DNA from 4 places in the Streptomyces sp. NPDC048481 genome. Region 4 is predicted to be linked to each of the others. Evidence: riboswitches for the same ligand, from Rfam matches in the RefSeq annotation. Region 4 holds a riboswitch; each other region holds the start of a gene.
What was found. A riboswitch is a leader RNA that binds a small molecule or an ion and turns the genes downstream of it on or off. The one in region 4 is predicted to bind cyclic di-AMP.
Positions count from the first base shown of each region.

Region 1: it holds a riboswitch for cyclic di-AMP, as region 4 does, so the genes downstream of both, ACGFSH_RS28880 (peptidoglycan DD-metalloendopeptidase family protein) here and ACGFSH_RS23920 (M23 family metallopeptidase) in region 4, are expected to answer to the same signal.
Region 2: it holds a riboswitch for cyclic di-AMP, as region 4 does, so the genes downstream of both, ACGFSH_RS17390 (transglycosylase family protein) here and ACGFSH_RS23920 (M23 family metallopeptidase) in region 4, are expected to answer to the same signal.
Region 3: it holds a riboswitch for cyclic di-AMP, as region 4 does, so the genes downstream of both, ACGFSH_RS14005 (M23 family metallopeptidase) here and ACGFSH_RS23920 (M23 family metallopeptidase) in region 4, are expected to answer to the same signal.

Region 1 covers NZ_JBICXC010000012.1:6,544-10,748, reverse strand. The annotation lists gene ACGFSH_RS28890 (SIMPL domain-containing protein) at 1-79, opposite strand, end outside; gene ACGFSH_RS28885 (SGNH/GDSL hydrolase family protein) at 234-1,019, opposite strand; gene ACGFSH_RS28880 (peptidoglycan DD-metalloendopeptidase family protein) at 1,303-2,259, opposite strand; cyclic di-AMP (ydaO/yuaA leader) riboswitch at 2,264-2,457, opposite strand; gene ACGFSH_RS28875 (alpha-galactosidase) at 2,726-4,205, opposite strand, start outside.
Region 2 covers NZ_JBICXC010000005.1:92,230-96,434, forward strand. The annotation lists gene eno (phosphopyruvate hydratase) at 1-680, opposite strand, end outside; gene ACGFSH_RS17390 (transglycosylase family protein) at 1,041-1,754, opposite strand; cyclic di-AMP (ydaO/yuaA leader) riboswitch at 1,758-1,942, opposite strand; gene ACGFSH_RS17395 (transglycosylase family protein) at 2,148-3,215, opposite strand; gene ACGFSH_RS17400 (cytochrome P450) at 3,405-4,205, opposite strand, start outside.
Region 3 covers NZ_JBICXC010000003.1:727,079-731,283, forward strand. The annotation lists gene ACGFSH_RS13995 (dihydrofolate reductase family protein) at 1-859, shown strand, start outside; tRNA gene ACGFSH_RS14000 (tRNA-Met) at 950-1,023, shown strand; cyclic di-AMP (ydaO/yuaA leader) riboswitch at 1,328-1,494, shown strand; gene ACGFSH_RS14005 (M23 family metallopeptidase) at 1,504-2,529, shown strand; gene ACGFSH_RS14010 (aldo/keto reductase) at 2,720-3,664, shown strand; gene ACGFSH_RS14015 (PrsW family intramembrane metalloprotease) at 3,783-4,205, opposite strand, start outside.
Region 4 covers NZ_JBICXC010000008.1:124,135-128,339, forward strand. The annotation lists gene ACGFSH_RS23910 (M16 family metallopeptidase) at 1-500, shown strand, start outside; gene ACGFSH_RS23915 (M16 family metallopeptidase) at 497-1,885, shown strand; cyclic di-AMP (ydaO/yuaA leader) riboswitch at 2,105-2,271, shown strand; gene ACGFSH_RS23920 (M23 family metallopeptidase) at 2,286-3,029, shown strand; gene ACGFSH_RS23925 (GntR family transcriptional regulator) at 3,218-3,913, shown strand; gene ACGFSH_RS23930 (HPr family phosphocarrier protein) at 4,058-4,205, opposite strand, start outside.

The sequences.
Region 1 (4,205 bases), on a different contig from region 4:
GGGCCGCGCCGAGCACCGGGACGCCGAGGGCGAGCAGACAGACGACGGCCGCGGCGACGGAGCGACGGGGAAGAGGCATGCGGGACCGGTCCTCGGGGTGTCGGACGTCAGCGGGGGGGGGCGGGTGCGGTCATCCCAGCACCCGCCCCTGCGCGCGCGGGGACGCCACTCCCGTCCGGTCACCTCACTGGTGGAGCGGCCGGCCGCCCGGGACCGACGGCCGGTCGCGCCCGTCAGGCGACGGCGGAGATCCGCATCCTGATGTCGTCCGGCTTCAGCGTGCCCTTGGCGACCACGTGGTCGCCGGAGGACTCCCCGCGCAGCCGGCGGCCGATCCACGGCACGAGGTACTCGCGCGCCCAGTGCACGTCGTCGCGCCGCACCTCGAGGGTGCCGCGCGGCGGGAGCACCGGCCAGGGCTGCTCCGGGTCGGCCGGCACCTCCAGGCCCAGGACCTGGCCGGCGCGCAGCGCCACGCGCGTGTGCCCCTCCGGGGAGAGGTGCAGCCGGTCGCCGTCCCAGGCCCTGCGGTCCTGGACGGACTTCAGGGACCACAGGTCGAGCACCGGACAGCCGTAGCGGTCGGCGACGGCGCGCACATGTCCGTTGTACGTGGCGATCTTGCCGCGCAGGTGCTTGAGCACGGGGACGCCACGGGTGTCGAAGCCGGTGGTCACCATGACGGTGCCGGCGACGGCGCTCAGGGCCGAGATCGCGCGCTCGAAGCGCTCGGCGACCTCGTCCGGGTCGGTGCCGGGACGGAGGATGTCGTTGCCGCCCGCGCAGAAGGAGACCAGGTCCGGGGCGAGTTCCACGGCCCTGGGGAGCTGGTCCTCCATGATCTGGTCGAGCAGCTTTCCGCGGACCGCGAGGTTGGTGTAGTCGAAGTCGCCTTCGGGCCGCCGGTCGGCGAGGAGGACCGCGAACCGGTCCGCCCAGCCGACGAAGGCCCCGTCCGGGCCGGGGTCGCCTACGCCCTCGGTGAAGCTGTCCCCCACCGCCACGTACGACCCGATCACTGATCTGTTGTCACTCTTCGAATCGTCTGCCACAGCAGTTCATGATTCACCTTCGAATGTGACTTACGCGACCGTAGGCAGGTGTTGACGGTCGGTGAGATAAGCCACTCCTAAAGAATTTGCCAACCAGGGAATAGGCGATCGCGCCGGGACGCCGTCGGTCCGCGACGGCTCCGCGCGGTGCGGGACCGGTGGCGTGCGGACAGCACGAAGGCCGGGCCCCGGATACTTCGATCGGTGGGGCCCGGCCTTCGGCTGCGTGTCAGGCGGGGTTGCCGGGGGGTCAGCCGACGGAGACGCCGTGCGCGCGCAGGTAGGCGATCGGGTCCACGTCGGAGCCGTAGTCCGGCGTGGTGCGGATCTCGAAGTGCAGGTGCGGACCGGTGACGTTGCCGGTCGCCCCGGAGAGGCCGACCTGCTGGCCCGCGGTCACGGTCTGGCCGGCCGAGACCGAGAGCTGGGAGAGGTGGGCGTACTGGGCGTAGTAGCCGTCGGCGAGCCTGATGACGACCTGGTTGCCGTACGCGCCGCCCCAGCCCGCGGACACGACGGTGCCCGCGCCCACGGCCTTCAGGGTGGTGCCGGTGGGGACGACGAAGTCCGTGCCCGTGTGATAGCCGCTGGACCACATGCTGCCCGACTGGTGGTACGGGGTGCCGACGACGGCCCCGGACACCGGCAGGACGTAACCGCCGGCGTTGCTCTCGGCGGCCTGGGTCGTCTTCGAGGAGGAGGCCGGCGCCTTCGACGCGGAGGACTGCGAAGCCTTCGACGAACCCGTGGCGGACTGCGACTTGGGGGCCGCGGACCGGGAGGACGACGAGCCGGACGGCTGGTGGGCGCCGGAGGCGGCCTTCTTGCCGATCGACAGCCGGAGGCCGGGGTGGATCAGCGACGGGTCGTCGCCGACGACCGCGCGGTTGTCGCGGTAGAGCCGCTGCCAGCCGCCGCTGACGTTCTGCTCGTCCGCGATCTTCGAGAGGTAGTCGCCGGACCGCACGGTGTACGTCTTCGCGGTGGCGGTCTTGCGGGTCGTCCCGGCGGCCTGGACGGCCTTTTCCGGGGCCGTCTGCGCGACGGACTGCGCGGACGTCTGCGCAACCGACCCGGGGGTGGCGGCGTGAGCGCCGGAGGCGCCCATCAGCGGCAGGGCGAGTGCGGCTCCGCCCGTTCCGGCGACGGCTATGGAGCGGGTGAGACGCTGGGCCTTGGGACGGCGGTGCTTACCCTTCGCGGGCATGACGGATTCCTCTCCGGCGCCTGCGAGGTGAGCTGTCGGGTGCGGGCTGGAGATGCCCGGCCGCGCCGAGGCGCGACTTGACCCCTAGCCTGTTCCGGGAACCGGAACAGGCGGTTGTGCCTGTGGGTCCCCCGCTCCTGCCATGCACGGGTGAGTGTGCGGGATCCGGGCGGTGGCAGGATTCGGCGTCCGTCCGGATTGGGGTGGAACGTAAGCGACCCGGACGCACGGAGACAAGCGAAGGTTGCACGGTTCACGCGTTTCTCTTGATCCCCGCCGGGCATCCCCCGTCACCCTGCGTGAAACAAGTGCCTCTCTCCCCCTCAAGGCACAGGAGAACCCTGCGAATTACGTGAACATGACGCACGACGTACGGTCACCGATATGACGCTGCTCACGTGACGGTGCTCCAGGTTCCCTTACTTCCCGGCGAGTTGGAACTAAGGCTTCAATTCGGACAGAAAGCTCAGATGCGACGCAGGCGGATAACCGTCGCATCGAGGTCGCCGCGCAGCCCGGTCCGCAGTCCGTGATGCAGCAGCACCGCACCCCGGTGCACTTCGCCCGTTTCACGGCATTCGTACGACGCCGTCGGGTCGAGTCCGCGCAGCCGCAGGGCGGGGACGGGCTCGCCGTACCGCTGGGCCTGCAGCCAGGCGAGGACGACGCTCTCGTCGCCGCGCACGTACTGCACGGCGCTCAGCCCGCCCGCCGGAGGGCGCAGCCGGTAGAGGTCGCCCTGCTGCACGAGCGGCCGGATGTCCTTGTAGAGATCCACCCAGCGACGCGCTTCGGCGAGTTCGTCCTCGCTCCACTCGGAGAGGTCGCCGCCGACGCCGAGGACCCCCGCCATGGCGCTGACGAACCGGAAGCGCAGCGAGCTCACCCTGCCGTTGAGCTGGGCGTTGGGGCTGTCGGTGACCCATGCGGCCATGACGCGCGCGGGATGGATCTGACTGAAGCCGTGCTGGATGTCGAGCCGGTCGAGCGGGTCGGTGTTGTCGGAGGTCCACACCTGGTCGGTGCGGCTCATGATGCCGAGGTCGACGCGCCCGCCGCCGCCCGAGCAGGACTCGAAGGCGACGCCGGGGTGGGCCTCCCGCAGCCGGTCCAGCAGGCGGTACAGGGCCCGCACGTGGTCGACCCACAGGCGCTGCGGATAGGCGTCGTCCGGCCAGCCGGCGTCGGTGAAGCACCGGTTGAAGTCCCACTTGACGTAGTCGATCGGGGCGCTGGAGAGCAGCCCGTGGAGCTGCTCCCAGAGGTACTCCTGGACGTCCTCCCGCGCGAGGTTCAGCATGAGCTGATTGCGGAACTCCGTACGCTTTCGTCCCGGTTGGAACTGCACCCAGTCGGGGTGCGCCCGGTAGAGGTCGCTGTCGGGGTTGACCATCTCGGGCTCGACCCAGATGCCGAACCGCATGCCGAGGGCGTGCACCTGGTCCGCGAGGGGCTTGAGCCCGTGGGGGAAGCGGTCGGGGTTGGCGTGCCAGTCGCCCAGTCCGGCGTGGTCGCCGGTGCGCGCCCCGAACCAGCCGTCGTCGACGACGAAGAGCTCGACGCCGATCGCCGCGGCCCGCCGGGCGAGGGCCGCCTGCTGCTCCTCGGAGATGTCGAAGTAGGTCGCCTCCCAGGAGTTGAACAGCACCGGCCGGTCCTGCTCGGCGTCCGGGATGACGTGCGCGCGCTGGTAGGCGTGCCAGGCGCGGCTCGCCCCGCCGAAGCCGGCGTCGCTCCACAGCCCGGCGAAGACGGGCGTGGTGAAGGCCTCGCCCGCGGTGAGGCGCAGCAGGCCCGAGTCGTCGTATCCGGCGCCGCCGGTGATCTGCACGCGCGCGTCGGGGAGTTGGGCGACGGCGATCCGCCAGGAGCCGGACCAGGCCAGCGCGCAGCCGTAGACCTCGCCGCGCTCCTCGGTGGCGTCGGTGTCGAGGGCGACCCAGGGC
Region 2 (4,205 bases), on a different contig from region 4:
GCCTCGATGATGAGGTCGAGCGCGGCGCGGTTGGACTCCAGGTTCGGGGCGAAGCCGCCCTCGTCGCCGAGGCCGGTGGACAGGCCCTTGGTCTTCAGCACCTTCTTGAGGGTGTGGTAGACCTCGGCGCCCCAGCGCAGCGCCTCGGAGAAGGACTCCGCGCCGATCGGGGCGATCATGAACTCCTGGATGTCCACGTTGGAGTCGGCGTGCGAGCCGCCGTTCAGGATGTTCATCATCGGAACGGGCAGCAGGTGCGCGTTCGGGCCGCCCAGGTAGCGGAACAGCGGCAGGTCGCTGGCCTCGGAGGCGGCGTGGGCGACGGCGAGCGAGACGCCGAGGATGGCGTTGGCGCCGAGGGAGCCCTTGTTGTCGGTGGCGTCCAGGTCGAACATGGCCTGGTCGATCAGGCGCTGCTCGGTGGCGTCGTAGCCGACGAGCTCCGGGCCGATCTGCTCGATGACGGCGAGGACGGCCTTCTCGACACCCTTGCCGTGGTAGCGGTTGGGGTCGCCGTCGCGGAGCTCGATGGCCTCGAAGGCGCCGGTGGAAGCGCCGGACGGTACGGCGGCACGACCCGTGCTGCCGTCGTCGAGGCCGACCTCGACCTCGACCGTGGGGTTGCCTCGGGAGTCCAGGATTTCCCGGGCTACGACGACGTCGATGGACGGCACGAGCATCTCCTTCTTGGGATGTGACGCTGGTTGTGCGGGGCCCCGCGGGCCATGACGGACCGCGACGGGCCTTGCGGCTAGAGCCTAACCGTCCCCGGGCCGTCGGCAGCCGACCGACCGTCCCGTGGACAGAGAGACCGTACCTATTGTTCACGCCCGGAACAAAGGGGGTGGCCGAGAAAGGCCGCCGGAGGCCCGCGGACGGGCGCCCGGACACAGAGAAACCCCGCTCCGGTGCGTACGGGGGAACACGCACCGGAGCGGGGAGCCCGTGGGGACGGGGGCGGCCCTCACCGGGTCCTCATGAGGCCCTCAGTGTGCGGGCCTCGGCCGTGGGGGCGCTGGGGCTCGCCGGGGAGCCGGCTGTCACTTCAGGTGCAGCTGCTGACCCGGGAAGATGAGGTTCGCGTCCTCGACGATGTCCTTGTTCAGCTCGAACAGCTTGTGCCAGCCGCCCTTGACCTTGTGCTTCTCGGCGATGGAGCTGAGGGTGTCGCCCTTGACGACCTTGTACTCGCCGTCGCCCTTCTTGACCTTCTTGCCGGTCGGGGTGGTGACCGTCTTGGACTTCTTGGTGGCGGCCGGGCGGTCGGTGGAGCGCGAGGCGCTCTGCTTCTCGGTCGAGCGGGCACTGGCGCCGCTGTCCGAGGAGTTGGAGGAGCTGGACGAACCGGAGGAGTTCGAGGAGTCGGAGCCGCCGTTGTACGAGGCGCCGGACAGGCCCGTGCCGCACACCGGCCAGGCGCCCTTGCCCTGGGAGGCGAGGACCTTCTCGGCGACGGAGATCTGCTGCGACTTGGAGGCCTGGTTGGCCTGCGCGGCGTACTGCGTGCCGCCGTACGCGGCCCAGGTGGAGGCGGAGAACTGCAGGCCGCCGTAGTAGCCGTTGCCGGTGTTGATGGACCAGTTGCCGCCGGACTCGCACTGGGCGACCGTGTCCCACTCGGAGGCGGTGGCGGCGGAGGCGTTGCCGGCCGCCATCAGCGGGGCGGCGATGGCGACACCGGTGACGCCGGCCAGAGCGGCGGCGCGGGTGGCCTTGGACGGACGACGGTGCTTGCCCTTGGCGGAAAACAGCATGGTGGATCCCCTCACCGACGCCTGCGAGGTGAGCTGTCGGGTTCGGGCCGTGTGAGTTGCCCGGCCGCTCCTCCGCGGAAGCGATGCTTCCCGGAGGGGCGGCTTCACCCCAAGCCGGATCCAGCCTCTACAGCCGGTCCCGGCACTTACCTTGGGTCCCCCGCTCCTGCCTACGGCGCTTGACGCGACGACTGTTCCCGGGCTGCCGCTGGCAGGATTCGGCGTTGCGACGGCCGGGGCTCGGGTTGCCGAGCGGCCTCGACCGTAGACACGTGATCCGCCGAATTTCAAAGACGATCAGGGCTTCTGAGACTCATCCCACACTTTCACCAAAGCGGACATTAGGCGCGAAGTGTGACGTGAACTCCCGCTGTATTTACCGGGTTTTGCGCCCTATTCGACCCCTGTGTCGAGCGTCTGACCGGGTGCGATGTCGCTCGGGTCGTCGCCGATGAGGCTCCTGTTCTCGGCGTACAGGGCACGCCATCCGCCGTCGAGGCCAAGGGAGTCGGCGATGGACGCGAGCGAGTCCCCCTCCTGGACGACGTAGGTGGCCGCGGCGTGCCGGCCGGCGGTGGCGGGGGCGGTGCCGCTCGGCGCGACGTCCGTGGCGCTCTTGGCCGTGTTCTCGTCGGCCGTGGGCCCACGGTGCCGGCCGGAGCCGAGGGAGCCGGTGTCGACGAGACTCCAAGAGCCCACCTCCTGGCCCGAATTGTCCGACTCGTTCACTTCCGGGGAGACCGTGGGCGATCCGTCGCCCGTAGCGCCCGCCCCCTTGCCCGCGGCGGAGCCGGTGGACTCGCCCGCGGCGGAGGAAGAGGCCGAAGGGGACGAAGAGGACGAAGCCGAGGAAGAGGAGGAAGCGGACTCCGAAGGCGAACCGGTGGGATCGGTGGTCGAGTCGGACGAGTCGGACGATCCGCCCGCGCCGGACGAGCCGTCACCCGAACCGCCGGAGGAGCCCGTCGAGTCCGACGAGCCGGAACCGGACGATCCGGACAGCCCCCGGGACAGATCGGACAGTCCGGAGGAGGCCGAGCCGGAGGAGTCGTCCGCCAGGCCCGTGTCCACGGGCAGCGCGCCGTTCGCCTTGGTGAGACCGGACGTCAGCCCGCAGGTCCCCCACGCGCCGATGCCCTGCGCCGCGAGCACCTTCTGGGCCACCGCGATCTGCTGGTTGCGGCTGGCCAGGTCGGGACGGGCCGCGTAGTCGAGCCCCCCGTACGTCTCCCAGTCCTTCTGGCTGAGGCTCAGACCGCCGAACTCGCCGTCACCCTTGTCGGCGCTCCACGAGCCGCCGGTCTCGCACTGCGCCACCTTGTCCCACACCGTGCCGTCGGCGGCGCTGGCGCCGGAGGCGGCCAGCAGCGGGATGGCGATGGCCGAACCGGTCACCCCGGCCGCGACGAGGAGGGCCGGAGCCTGACGGGGGCGACGGTGCCGACCGTTCCCGGAGAGCATGCGAGGGCCTTTCTCTGGACAGCAGTGACCGGCGCGACGTCCGAGACCGGCCCGTCGCGCTGACGAGTGAACGTATAGGCAGACGATCACTTGTCACAAGTTCATGCCGCGCAGATCACGTGAAGATCACAGAGTTGAGGACCGGTCACGTTTGCTCCGTCGAACGGTCACACTCCGGCTGACTTTCGCTCAGATCCGGACCTGTCCGGTGCCGGAGCGTTCCGGGGCGAACTCCACCGGCAACGTCCGCAGCCCGCGCATGATGAGCCCGCCCCGCCACCTCAACTCGGCCGGATCCGCCGCCAGTCGGAGGTCTGGCAGCCGCGTGAGGAGAGTGGCGAGCGCGGTCCGTCCCTCCAGCCGGGCCAGCGGCGCACCCAGGCAGTAGTGGATGCCGTGGCCGTAACCGAGGTGCTGGTTGTCACGGCGGGACAGATCCAGCACATCGGGATCCGCGAACCGCGCGGGATCGCGGTCCGCCGCCGCGAGGACGACGAGGACCGGGTCGCCCGGCGCGATGTCCTGCCCGCCGATCCGCAGCGGCTCGGTCGCGAACCGCCACGTCGCCAGTTCCACGGGCCCGTCGTAGCGCAGGAGTTCCTCGATGCCCGTCTCCAGCAGGGTGGGGTCGTCATCCCCGGCGAGCGACCTCTGAAGGCGCGCACGCTGCTCGGGGTGGGTGAGGAGGGCGTAGGCGCCGTTGCCGATGAGGTTGACCGTCGTCTCGAAGCCCGCGAACAGCAGGATGAACGCCATGGCCGCGGCCTCGTTCTCGGTGAGGTGCTCACCGTGGTCGGAGGCGCGGATGAGGCCCGAGATGAGGTCCTCGCCCGGCGCCGGCCGGGCGGGCAGCTCCGCGCGCTTGCGGTGGATCAGCTCCAGCAGATACCCGCGCATCTTCTTCACCGACCGCGCGACCCCGCCGCGCGGCCCGCCGCCGTGCCGGATCATCATGCCCGCCCAGTCCCGGAAGTCGTCCTGGTCCTCGCG
Region 3 (4,205 bases), on a different contig from region 4:
CGACCTGGACCCCGACGCGAACTTCTGGCACACGGGCGGCGCGAAGGCCCTGTACACGACGGACAAGGGCGCCGAACGGGCCCGCGCGCTCGGCATCGCCGCCGACGTCGTCCCGCTCGGTCCCGACCTGGACTGGCGCCGCCTCCTCACCCACCTCCACGACGAACTCGGCGTGCGACGCCTCATGGTCGAAGGCGGCGGAACCGTCCACACCCAGCTGCTCCGGCAAGGGCTGGCCGACGAACTCCAGCTCGTCCTCGCCCCGCTGTTCGTGGGCGACCCGGACGCGCCCCGCCTCTTCGGACCCGGCGGCTACCAGGGCGGACGCCTGCGCCTGGTGGAGACCCGGCGCATCGAGGACGTCGTCCTGCACCGCTACGAGCCCACCGCCCCCGGCGCCGGACCGCTCGCCGCCGCGGCCGACCGGCACTGGCTCGCCCTGGCCTGCGAGCTGGCCGCCCAGTGCCCGCCCTCGGACACGGCGTTCAGCGTCGGCGCGGTGATCGTCGCCGCCGACGGGACGGAACTCGCCCGCGGGCACTCCCGCGAGGCCGGCGACCCGCTCGCGCACGCCGAGGAGGCCGCCCTCGCCAAGATCGGCCCCGCCGACCCGCGCCTGCGCACGGCCACCGTCTACAGCAGCCTCGAACCCTGCGCCCGCCGCTCCTCCCGCCCCGCCCCCTGCGCCCGGCTCATCCTCGACGCGGGCGTGCGCCGGGTGGTCACGGCCTGGCGGGAACCGGACACCTTCGTGACCGAGGCGGACGGCGCCGGTCTGCTGACGGCCGCGGGCGTCGACGTCCTCCTCCTGCCGGAGTACGAGGAGCGGGCGAAGGCCCCCAACCGGCACCTGGTGTGAGGCGTCCGGGTGCGAGGCGTCCTGGTGCCAGGCGTCCGGGGAGCGTGGTCATCGGGGCCCCGGAAGTAGCGTAGACTGGAGTCACAACGACGCGGGGTGGAGCAGCTCGGTAGCTCGCTGGGCTCATAACCCAGAGGTCGCAGGTTCAAATCCTGTCCCCGCTACTGAAGGCCGAGGGCCGGAATCCGAAAGGGTTCCGGCCCTCGGTGCGTTCCCCCCCCGAGCTTCCCCTCACGGTCCGTGAGCGTACGGCCGCCCTGTGCGCGGGCGCTGAGTCGCCGTCAGAACGCCTGTGGCCACGGGGGCGTACGAGGACGGGGTCAACTCGCCCGTTTTCGGCCGCTGATGGCCTGAAAGTCCAGGTCGGAAATGTTGTTGATCAAGCAGAAGAGCTTGGAAACCCACCCCCGGGTCTATTAACGTTCGATAACGCAGCGCGGCCGTCCCAGCCGGCACCAGAGCCGGCTCCGTGCGCACGCGCCGAATCCCGCAAGGGAACCGGGGAACCACCACCTTGGGGTGAATCACGCGGAAGCCGTCGTGAACTCGTAGAGTCCACGGCCGGTATACGCGCGTAGGAGACCTTCCCGCTCCGAACCCGTCAGCTAACCCGGTAGGCGACGGAAGGAAAGGAGCGCGCCCGCGTGGCGTCCAACCCGCCTGCCCCCGAGGCCCCGTACGCGCCGAGCCAGCGGTCCGCCGACTCCTTCGGCTACGGCGACTACCGCACCGACGAGGGCCCCTGGGAGGAGTGGAACCCCACCGCGGACTCCGTCCGCCCGGTCCGGGGCAAGCACCGGGTGGCCAAGCAGCGCGGCGGCGGGTTCGCCCGCAGCTCCACCGTCCTCGGCGTCGGCGTCATAGCCGCGGTCAGCGCGGGCGGGATGGCCAGCGCCAACACCGGCAAGGCCCCGGTCTCCATCTCGATACCGGACCTGCCGAACGTCGGCTCCCTCATCTCCGACGACGAACCCGCCCCGCAGACCGCGTCCGCCCTGACCGCCTTCGGGTCCGAGACCGCCGCCGACACCTACGACAGCGGCGCCGCCGACGCGGGCGAGGCCCTGCGCAGCCGGATCATGGCGCAGGTCGAGTCGCAGCACACCCAGTACGAGGTCAAGGCGGCGGCCGCCGCGAAGAAGGCCGAGGCCGACGCCGTCGCCAAGGCCGAGAAGGAAGCGCGGGCCAAGGCCGCCGCCGCGAAGAAGAAGGCCGCCGAGGAAGCCGCCGAGAAGGCCGAGGCCGCGCGCCTCGCCGAACTGGCCAAGCAGTACACGCTGCCGACCTCCTCCTACACGATCACCTCGACCTTCGGACAGGCCGGCTCCCTCTGGTCCTCCGGCTACCACACCGGTCTGGACTTCGCCGCGCCCACCGGCACCCTCATCAAGGCCGTCCACAGCGGCACCGTCACCGAGGCGGGCTGGGCCGGTTCCTACGGCTACCGCACCATCCTCACTCTGGACGACGGCACCGAGCTGTGGTTCTGCCACCAGTCGTCGATCAACGTCAGCGTCGGCCAGAAAGTGGCCACCGGTGACGTGATCGGCCGCGTGGGCGCGACCGGCAACGTCACCGGCGCCCACCTCCACCTCGAGGTGCACCCGGACGGCAACCCCACCGGCATCGACCCGGCGGCCTGGCTGCGCGGCAAGGGCCTCAACCCCTGAGACACCCCCTGGGGCGTCCGTCGGGGACGTCCCGCAGGACGCCCTGGAGCACGCGGCGGGGGACGCCGTCGTGGACACCCCGGAAGCCGCGCCGGGCAGGCCCTGGGGTACCGGGTGCGGTGCCGTTGTTCACATGTTGTTCGCGGTGCGGGCGGAATGGGCGCGGCCGTCGTGGCCGTTGAGTTGAACCATGACTGTTCTGCGCACTCTCGGCTCCTCCGACCTCGAGGTCTTCCCGCTCGCCCTCGGCGGCAACGTCTTCGGCTGGACCGCGGACGAGACGGCCTCCTTCGCCGTGCTCGACGCCTACGCGGCCGCGGGCGGCAACTTCGTCGACACCGCCGACTCCTACTCGGCCTGGGCCGACGGCAACTCGGGCGGTGAGTCGGAGACCGTCATCGGCAGGTGGGTGAAGGCGCGGGGCAACCGCGACGACGTGGTCATCGCCACCAAGGTGAGCCAGCACCCCGAGTTCCCCGGCCTGTCCGCCGACAACATCAAGGCCGCAGCCGACGCCTCGCTCCGTCGGCTGGGCACCGACCGCATCGACCTCTACTACACGCACTTCGACAAGACCGAGGTGCCGGTCGAGGAGATCGTCGGCGCGCTCGACGAGCTGGTGCGGGCGGGCAAGGTGCGGCACATCGCCGCCTCCAACATCTCTCCCGAGCGCCTCCAGGAGTCCCTGGAGTTCTCCGACCGCGAGGGTCTGGCCCGGTACGTCGTCCTCCAGCCCCACTACAACCTGGTCTCGCGCGACACGTACGAGGGCCGCCTCCAGGACGTCGCCGCCCGCTTCGGCCTCGCCGCCGTCCCGTACTACGCGCTGGCCTCCGGCTTCCTCACCGGCAAGTACCGGCCCGGCACGACCGTGCGGAGCGCCCGTTCCGGCGGCGCCGCCAAGTACCTCGACACGGAGCGGGGACGCCGGGTCCTGAGCGCCCTGGACGAGGTCGCCGCGGCCCACGACGCCGAGGTCGCCACGGTCGCCCTGGCCTGGCTCGCCGCGCAGCCGACGGTGGCCGCGCCGATCGCCTCCGCCCGCACGGCCGAGCAGCTGCCCGCGCTGCTGGCACTGGCGGACCTGGAACTGACGACCACGGAACTCGACGCGCTGACGCGGGCCTCGGCCTGATCCGGGATCCTGCGGGCTGATCCGGGACCCTGCGGGTCGCGGCCGGCCCGGCCCTCGGGCTGAGGGGCTGCGGTGAAGCGGCTTCGGTCCGAAGCAGGCGTCGGCTCGCGCCCGTGCTCTAGCGGTACGGGTAGGGGAAGGGGCTCGGGCCCGCGGGGTGGCCGGGGCCGCCGTGGCCGGGGGGCGGACCGGCCGGGCCGGACGGGCCCGCGTAGCCCGCGCCCGGCGGATACCCGTAGCCGTACCCGTAGCCCGGTCCGGGGCCGGCGGCCTGGCCGTACGGCTGGAGCGGACCGGGGCCCGGACCGTACCCGTAGGCCCCGTACACCGGCCAGGGCGGCGCAGCCACCGGCACCGCAGGAGCCGTCATGCGGGCCGCGTGGTCCAGCGCGGGCCGGGCGATGTCCTTGCGCCGCCACAGCTCGTTCAGCAGCTCCCGCTCCCGGACCACGAAGTCCGCGTCGGCGCGCCCGCGCCGGCCCCGGTGCCGCAGGAACGCGAGCGACGTCGCGTACGCCTCGTACCTGGCGACCTCCCGTGC
Region 4 (4,205 bases):
TCACGGTCCTCGGCGGCGGCGAGTCCTCCCGCCTCTACAACCGGCTCGTGCGCCGCGACCGCACGGCGGTGGCGGCCGGCTTCGGCCTGCTGCGCCTCGCCGGAGCGCCCTCCCTGGGCTGGCTGGACGTGAAGACGTCCGGCGACGTCGAGGTGCCCGTCATCGAGACCGCCATCGACGAGGAGCTCGCCCGGTTCGCCGAGGAGGGCCCCACGGCCGAGGAAATGGAGCGCGCCCAGGCCCAGTTGGAGCGCGAGTGGCTCGACCGCCTCGGCACGGTCGCCGGGCGCGCCGACGAACTGTGCCGCTTCGCGGTCCTGTTCGGCGATCCGCAGCTCGCCCTCACCGCGGTCCAGCGGGTGCTGGACGTGACGCCCGAGGAGGTGCGGGAGGTCGCCAAGGCCCGTCTGCGCCCCGACAACCGCGCGGTGCTCGTCTACGAGCCGACCGCCGCCGAAGCCCCCGCCGACCAGGACGAGAACGAGGAGGCGGCCCGGTGACCGAGCTCGCCACGATGGACTTCCACCCCCAGCCCCGGGCGGGCGAGGCCAAGCCGTGGGCGTTCCCCGCGCCCGAGCGCGCCGCGCTGGACAACGGTCTGACCGTGCTGCACTGCCACCGCCCCGGCCAGCAGGTCGTCGCCGTCGAGGTCATCCTCGACGCGCCCCTGGACGCCGAGCCGGCCGGTCTCGACGGCGTCGCCACGATCATGGCGCGCGCCTTCTCCGAGGGCACCGACAAGCACTCCGCCGAGGAGTTCGCCGCCGAACTGGAGCGCTGCGGAGCCACTCTGGACGCGCACGCCGACCATCCCGGCGTCCGTCTCAGCCTCGAGGTGCCGGCCTCAAGGCTGGCCAAGGGCCTTGGGCTGCTCGCCGACGCGCTGCGCGCCCCCGCGTTCGCCGACAGCGAGGTGGAGCGTCTCGTCCGCAACCGCCTGGACGAGATCCCGCATGAGCTGGCCAACCCCGCCCGGCGCGCCGCCAAGGAGCTCTCCAAGGAGCTGTTCCCGGCCACCGCGCGCATGTCGCGCCCGCGCCAGGGCAGCGCGGAGACGGTCGAGAAGATCGACTCCGCGGCCGTGCGCGCCTTCTACGACCGGCACGTCCGCCCGGCGACGGCCACCGCCGTGGTCGTGGGCGACCTCACCGGCGTCGACCTGGCGGAGCTCCTGGGCGACACCCTGGGCGCCTGGACGGGCTCCGCGGCCGAGCCGCGGCCGGTGCCGCCGGTGACCGCCGACGACAGGGGCAGGGTCGTCATCGTGGACCGCCCCGGCGCCGTCCAGACGCAGCTGCTGATCGGCCGGATCGGCGCGGACCGGCACGACCGCGTGTGGCCCGCGCAGGTGCTCGGCACGTACTGCCTCGGCGGCACCCTGACCTCCCGCCTGGACCGCGTCCTGCGCGAGGAGAAGGGCTACACCTACGGGGTCCGCGCCTTCGGGCAGGTCCTGCGTTCCGCGCCGGACGGCTCGGGCGCCGCGATGCTCGCCATCAGCGGCTCCGTGGACACCCCCAACACCGGTCCCGCGCTGGACGACCTGTGGAAGGTGCTGCGCACCCTGGCCGCCGAGGGCCTGACCGACGCGGAGCGGGACGTCGCCGTGCAGAACCTGGTCGGGGTGGCGCCGCTGAAGTTCGAGACCGCCGCGGCCGTGGCGGGCACGCTCGCCGACCAGGTGGAGCAGCACCTGCCCGACGACTTCCAGGCGACGCTGTACCGGCAGCTCGCCGCGACGGGCACGGTCGAGGCCACCGCGGCGGCCGTCAACGCCTTCCCGGTGGACCGGCTGGTGACGGTTCTGGTGGGCGACGCGGCGCAGATCCGGGAGCCGGTCGAAGCCCTCGGCATCGGTGAGGTGAAGGTCGTCTCCGCGGAGTAGCACGGTGACGGCACGCGCGTGTGGGCCCCGGTCGACGTGAGCGTCACCGGGGCCTCCGCGTGAGGGAATTGAGACCCTCATGTGTCCGAATTGGGGTGGAGTCGCCCGTCTGTGCTGTGGGATGCGCTACAAAACCCGTGATTCGTTTGAGGATTGAAACCCGCGCCGCTTAGCGTCATCCGGGCTGTTCGTCAGGCACCGCGCCGCACCCGCGGCACCGGACAGCCATCGCCGAGTCCCCGCATGGCGCGAGCCAGGGGAGCCGGGGACCCACTTGTGAAGTCCCTGGGGTGAATCGGACGCCCGCGCACGCGCGAGGGGGTCCGTAGGAGACCTTCCTGCTCCGAACCCGTCAGCTAACCCGGTAGGCGAGAGGGAAGGAAAGGACACCGCTGACTTCATGGCGTTCACCTGCGCCACCGGGAAGCATCGTCGGCCCAGCCGGATGCAGCGCACCACCGTCCGCGCGGCGGGCGTCGCGGCGCTCACCACCACCGGTGTGATGGCCACCGTCGCCTCGGCCCCGGCCTTCGCCGCCGAGCCCACCCCCGAGCAGACCGGGCTGATCCCCGTCGTCACCGCCGGCGAGTCCGTCGTCGAGCAGATCGACGACCAGGTCGCCGTGCAGAAGCAGGCCGCCTTCGAGGAGGCCGCCCGGCAGGCCGCCGCCAAGAAGGCCGTGGAGGAGCGCGAGGCACGCGTGCGTGCCGCCCGCGAGGCCGAGCGCAAGCGCCTGAACACCTTCGTGGTGCCGATCGCCGGCTCCTACGTCTCCACCGGCTACCAGGCCAGCAGCTCGCTGTGGTCCTCCGGCAGCCACACCGGCATCGACTTCCACGCCGCCAGCGGCACGACCGTGCACGCGGTCGGCTCCGGCACCGTGGTCGAGGCCGGCTGGGGCGGGGCCTACGGCAACCAGGTCGTCATCCGGATGCACGACGGGACGTACACCCAGTACGGTCACCTGTCGTCCATCGAGGTGTCGGTGGGGCAGCAGGTCACCCCGGGGCAGCGCATCGGCCTCTCCGGCGCCACCGGCAACGTCACCGGCCCGCATCTGCACTTCGAGGCCCGCACCACGCCGGAGTACGGATCCGACATGGACCCGGTCGCCTATCTCCGCAACCACGGCGTGAACGTCTGACCCGACGCACGACGGCAGATCGTCGAGCCCCGGCCCTTCGGCCGGGGCTTTGCCGTTTCCCGGGGCGCTCCGTCCAAAAAACATTCATGGATTACGGCCCGCCGTCGGAAATTCCCGTCCGCTGCAATAGAGTCGATGAAAGCGCGTCGCTCGTCGGCGTTTCACGGGGATTAAGGCGGAGGTCCGTCATGCGTATTCCGGCGCACTCGGTGTGCACGGCCGTCCGGGACGACATCGTCGCGGGCGTCTACGAGCGCGGCAGCCGCCTCACCGAGGAACTCCTCGCCCGCCGCTACGGGGTCTCCCGCGTCCCCGTCCGCGAGGCGCTGCGCACGCTGGAGGCCGAGGGCTTCGTGGTCACGCGCCGGCACGCGGGCGCGTGCGTCGCGGAGCCGACCGAGCAGGAGGCCCAAGACCTGCTGGAGATGCGCATGCTGCTGGAGCCGCTCGGCGCCTGCCGGGCCGCGGAACGGCGCACCGAGGCCCATCTGAAGGTGCTGCGCGGACTCGTCCGGCTGGGCCAGGAGCGGGCCAGGAGGGGCAGCAGCGACGACCTGCGCTCCTTGGGCGGCTGGTTCCACGAGACGCTCGCCCAGTCCTGCGGCAGCCCCGCCCTGACGTCGATGCTCACCCAGCTGCGCCACAAGATCGCCTGGATGTACACGGTGGACGCCCCGGCCGATCCGGTGGAGTCCTGGGCGGAGCACGGCGCGATCGTGGACGCGGTGACGCGCGGGGACGGGGAGCGCGCGCGGGCGATCACGGCGCTGCACACCGAGCGCTCGACGCCGGCGCACCGACTGCGCTTTCCCGGCGGCCCGGGGCGCGCCGACCGTGTGAGGACCTCGCAACATCCCGTAAACACGTCGGGAATTCGGAATTAACGCGGAGGCCGTATACAAAGAGGGGGAACAATTCACGGGGGTTGTTTTTCCCTGCCCGTGAACGGAAATGGCGTCCGTGAACGGGAAACGCGAAGGGCCCGCCCGATGATTTCGGACGGGCCCTTCGCCGAAAAGGCGACGTGCTCAGACGGTCTCGGGGAGTTCCTCGAGGCCCTCGGCGACCAGCTTGGCCAGCCGGTCGAGGGCGGCGTCCGCGCCCTCGGCGTCGGAGGCGAGGACGATCTCCTCGCCGCCCTGGGCGCCCAGGCCGAGGACGGCCAGCATGGAGGCC